One region of the Microbacterium altimontanum genome, then DNA from elsewhere that is predicted to be linked to it. Evidence: predicted binding sites of a transcription regulator. Region 1 holds the regulator's gene; the other holds the start of a gene.
What was found. Region 1 encodes LexA, which represses DNA repair genes until DNA is damaged. Its sites were predicted from a motif close to TCGAACANNTGTTCGA; they were not measured.
Positions count from the first base shown of each region.

Region 2: a site for LexA is predicted at 1,491-1,506, ahead of AC3RX1_RS16665 (LexA family protein). Genes of this name have one in related genera too.

Region 1 is NZ_JBYRJB020000007.1:27,567-29,954, reverse strand. Features, by position in the region: gene metE (5-methyltetrahydropteroyltriglutamate--homocysteine S-methyltransferase) at 1-876, shown strand, start outside; gene lexA (transcriptional repressor LexA) at 921-1,619, opposite strand; gene AC3RX1_RS13365 (LysM peptidoglycan-binding domain-containing protein) at 1,875-2,225, shown strand; gene AC3RX1_RS13360 (histidinol-phosphate transaminase) at 2,269-2,388, shown strand, end outside.
Region 2 is NZ_JBYRJB020000011.1:84,309-86,696, forward strand. Features, by position in the region: gene merA (mercury(II) reductase) at 1-72, shown strand, start outside; gene merB (organomercurial lyase MerB) at 120-785, shown strand; gene AC3RX1_RS16660 (Y-family DNA polymerase) at 834-1,034, opposite strand; gene AC3RX1_RS16665 (LexA family protein) at 1,035-1,472, opposite strand; gene AC3RX1_RS16670 (ATP-binding protein) at 1,713-2,388, shown strand, end outside.

The sequences.
Region 1 (2,388 bases):
ACGACGGTCATCGGCCTGCAGGAGGAGCTCGGTCTCGACGTGCTCGTGCACGGCGAGGCGGAGCGCAACGACATGGTGCAGTACTTCGCCGAGCACCTCGACGGCTTCGCCGTGACCCGCAACGGCTGGGTGCAGTCGTACGGCTCCCGTGCGACGCGTCCCTCGATCCTCTGGGGCGACGTGTCGCGCCCCGCGCCGATCACGGTGGACTGGTCGGCCTACGCGCAGTCGCTGACGGCGAAGCCCGTGAAGGGCATGCTGACCGGCCCCGTGACGATCCTCGCGTGGTCGTTCGTGCGCGACGACCAGCCGCTGGGCGAGACGGCGAACCAGGTGGCACTTGCGCTTCGCGACGAGATCGCCGACCTCGAGGCCGCGGGGATCGGCATCATCCAGGTCGACGAACCGGCGCTGCGTGAGCTGCTGCCCCTGAAGAAGGCCGACCAGCCGGCGTACCTCGACTGGTCGGTGGGCTCGTTCCGGCTCGCGACGGCAGGGGCGGCCGCCGCGACGCAGGTGCACACCCACCTCTGCTACTCCGAGTTCGGTGTCGTGATCGACGCGATCGCCGCCCTCGACGCCGATGTCACATCGATCGAGGCGGCGCGCAGCAGAGGCGAGGTGATCGGAGACATCGCGGCGTCAGGGTTCTCTCACGCCGTCGGTCCCGGCGTCTACGACATCCACTCGCCGCGCGTGCCGTCGGTCGACGAGGTCGCCGGCCTCCTCGAACGTGCGGCGGCCGAGCTGCCGCTGCGCCAGGTGTGGGTGAACCCCGACTGCGGCTTGAAGACGCGCGCGTACCCGGAGACGGTCGCGTCGCTGCGCAACCTCGTCGAGGCGACGCAGCGGGTGCGGGCGCTGCAGACCGTCTGATCCGGATGCTCTTCGTGTGTTAAGCGGGTGCTGCACGAGGCGGGTCAGACCGCCCGCAGCACTGCGACGACCTTGCCCAGGACGACGGCGTCATCGCCGAGGATCGGCTCGAACGCCGAGTTGCGCGGCAGAAGCCAGGTGTGTCCGTCGCGCTGCCGGAAGGTCTTGACAGTGGCCTCGCCCTCCAGCATCGCCGCGACGATGTCGCCGTTCTCGGCTGTCGCCTGCGACCGCACGACGACCCAGTCGCCGTCGCAGATGGCGGCGTCGATCATCGACTCGCCCTGCACCTTGAGCATGAACAGGTCGCCCTTGCCGACCAGCTGACGCGGCAGCGGGAAGATCTCCTCCACCTGCTGCTCCGCCGTGATCGGCACGCCCGCCGCGATGTGCCCGACGAGCGGGACGAGCGCCGCGTCGCCGACGCTCGGGGCGACGTCAGCGGGGTTCTCGCCCGACGCGCCGGGAAGGTCGATCAGCACCTCCATCGCCCGGGTCTTGCCGGCATCGCGACGCAGGTACCCGCTCAGCTCCAGCTGGTTCAGCTGGTGGGTCACGCTGGAGAGCGACTTCAGCCCGACCGCATCGCCGATCTCGCGCATGCTCGGGGGATAGCCGTAGCGCGCGATCGACCGCTGGATGACCTCGAGGATGGCCATCTGCTTGTCGCTCAGGCTCTTGCGCCGCCGCGTCTGCCGGCGCGGCTTCGCGCCCGTCGCGGCGTCGTGCGTTGCATCGCTCATGTCAGCTCCCGTCGTGCCGCGCATCGCAGCGTCTTCGAATGTCGGAGGTCGGTGATGGGGTGTCCTCATCGAAACGGTATCCGCTTCCCGCTCCGATCGGCAGCAGCCCGTGCGCGTGTCGCTTTCGACCGGATTCGGAACGGACTCCACTTGACATTATACAGAATCGAAACTAGGTTCGGAAGAGAAGTTCGGGCCCGGGCTCTCCCGACCGAGAGTCGGGCCCGAACCTTCCCCTCATCCCCTGGAGGACACATGAGCACCATCGGCATCGCACCCGCACCGGTCAGCACGCGCCTGCGCATCACCGCGCGCGGACGCCGTGTGCTCGCCGCGCTCGTCTCCCTTCCCCTCGCCGTCGGCATCGCCCTCGCCGCGATCGGCGGCGGGGCGGCGATCGCCTCACGCGATGACGGAGCCCCCGCGGGAACCTTCCAGACCGTCACGGTGGCAGCCGGCGACTCCCTGTGGTCGATCGCTCGCTCTGTCGCGCCGCAGGCAGATCCGCGCGACGTCGTCGACGCGCTCGTGCGCCTCAACGCCCTCGACGGTGTGACGGTGGTGCCGGGAGAGAAGCTCTCCATCCCCAGCGAGTACGCCCGGTAACGAGCGGCGTCACGGCGCGAGCGGCACAGTCCCGCGCTCTACGATGGGTGAGGTGAGCCCCCGCTTGGAAGACCTCCCGATTCGCGACGATCTCCGCGGGCTGACGCCGTACGGCGCACCGCAGGCGCCCCTCCCGGTGGCGCTGAACGTGAACGAGAACACT
Region 2 (2,388 bases), on a different contig from region 1:
ATGGCCGAGGGCATCCGCATCGTCGCGAAAGCCTTCACCACCGACGTCTCGATGCTGTCCTGCTGCGCCTGAGCACGGACCAACCCGCTTCATCACCCACGAAACCGGAGAAAATGCCCATGACTGACCTCACGACCGATCTGTCCGACCGGCTCGCCCGATTCGATGAAGAAGCCCTGCTGGTCCCGTTGCTGCGACTACTCGTCGACGGTGACCCGGTCACCATCGACGACCTCGCGGGCGCCGTAAAGCTCCCCGTCGACGAGGTCCGAGCCCGCCTGGCCGCTACGCCGGACACCGAGTACGACGGCCAGGGCCGGATCATCGGCCAGGGCCTCACCTTGCGCCCCACCAGGCACCGGTTCACCGTCTCCGGTGAAGAGCTCTACACCTGGTGCGCGTTCGACACCCTGATCTTCCCCGCCCTCCTGGACCGCCCCGCCCGCATCGAGTCGATCTCCCCAACCAGCGGCGACACGATCCGGGTGAGCGTCGACCCGACCGTCGGCGTCACCAGTGTCGAACCGGCGACCGCGGTGATGTCCCTCGTGAATGCCGCAGACACGCCATCGATCCGCTCCTCGTTCTGCAACCAGGTCCACTACTTCACCTCCCCGCAGGACGCTGCCAGCTGGCTCACCGAACACCCCGGCGCGCAGACCCTCCCCGTCAGCGACGCCTTCGAGCTCGGTCGCACCGTGATCACCGGGATTCTCGAGCGGCCCCAGCCCGCTCGCAGCGTCGAGCCGTCCAGCAACTGCTGCGGACCCGAGACCTGCTGCTGAACGGCATACGAAATCGAGGCTCAATAGCGCGAGGCTCAATAACGCGCGCTACCAATAACGCTGCGCATGCGGGCGGAGCTCGAACCACGGGCGGCCGAGATCCAGCCCGAGCGCCTTGGCCTCTTTGCTCGAGGCGACCACCATCCCGTCGTTGTTGCTCAGCACCACGGTCGGCACCGCCTCGAGCGCGGGATTGAACACTCGCTCGAAGGACACGTAGGCGCTGTTGACGTCGACGTGGGCCAGCATTCAGGGCCGCCGCAGGTGGTGGATCGAGAAGGTCGCCACGCCCCAGATCACAAGCTCGGAGAGCTCGGGCACCGCGATGTCGGGATGCTCTGCGCTCTCGGACTTGAGCGTCACTCGGCCGGCGGAGATCTGCAGCCGTTTGATCGTCAGCTGCCCGTCGAGAACGGCCACCACGACATCGCCGTCCCGCGGCTGCTTCGAGCGGTCGACCAGGAGCTCGTCGCCGTCACTGATCCCGGCTTCGGTCATCGAGTGCCCGGACGCGCGCACGATGAACGTCGCTTCCTGGTCGTCGACGAGCATCTCCGTCAGATCGATCGGGCCGTCGTAGTAGTCCTGCGCAGGGGACGGGAACCCGCACGCCACCGCGACGGGGGAGGCCTGCAGCATCAGCACGGTCGGCTCGTCGACGGGGCGAGGCGACAGCGCGAGCATGATGGCCTCCCGGATCGCTTATCGAATATGTGACCGATCCAGAGTATGTGCATCGGTCCCGACATTAGAACGGGTATCCTGCACGTTGCCGCCCCTGCTGCGAGAATGGGGACCATGACCCCGACCGCGCCCGAGGATGAGGAGATCGCCGCGATTATCCGGGCACGGCGCACTATGGACGGTGAACCCAACGCCGGCGTCGACGTCGACGCGCGGCGGGGGATCTGACCGGGAGGTCTGCCGATGCTCTCACCCGCTGTCGACGGCGAACCGGTCTCCACCGCGCAGGCGCGCGTGGCATGGGAGACCGGTGTCGCGCCTCTGCTCGAGGCGTTCCCCGATCACGCCGGCGACATCCTCCGCACGATCGCCTTCGCGCACCGCGCGCCCTTCCCGGTCCCGGTGTTCATCACTGGGCGACCCGGGGCCGGTAAGACGACCCTCGCCCGGGCGATCGGCGAGCTCACCGGGCGCAGCGTCCCGCTCGAGCTCCCGCAGCGATCGCTCGCCTCCATCCGCAAGGCAGCCACGCCGGGGGAGCCGCTCGTCCTCGACGACATCGCGCCCGCGCACTCCCGAGCCCGGCCGGCGATGTTCACCCAGATCCAGGCTGAGGTCTACGCCAGCCGCAACTCCCCGCTGAACGCCGCATCCCTCGTCGTCGCCACCGGCGAGCAGAAGATCGACGAGCTCAGCCTGCAGCGCACCCTTGCCACCCGCATCAACAGGCGCCGGGCGCCGCGAGAGATCTACGCGCAGCTGCAGTCGCCAGCCGCGGCCGCGGCACGCCTCAGCGTGCACGCCTACCTGCAGGCACAGATCCCCCGGGTGACGTTGCGCAGTGCGGACAGCGCCGCCGCACGCCTCGCCCTCGGCGTCGACATCGAGCACGAACGACGCCGCGACGCCGCCCTGCACG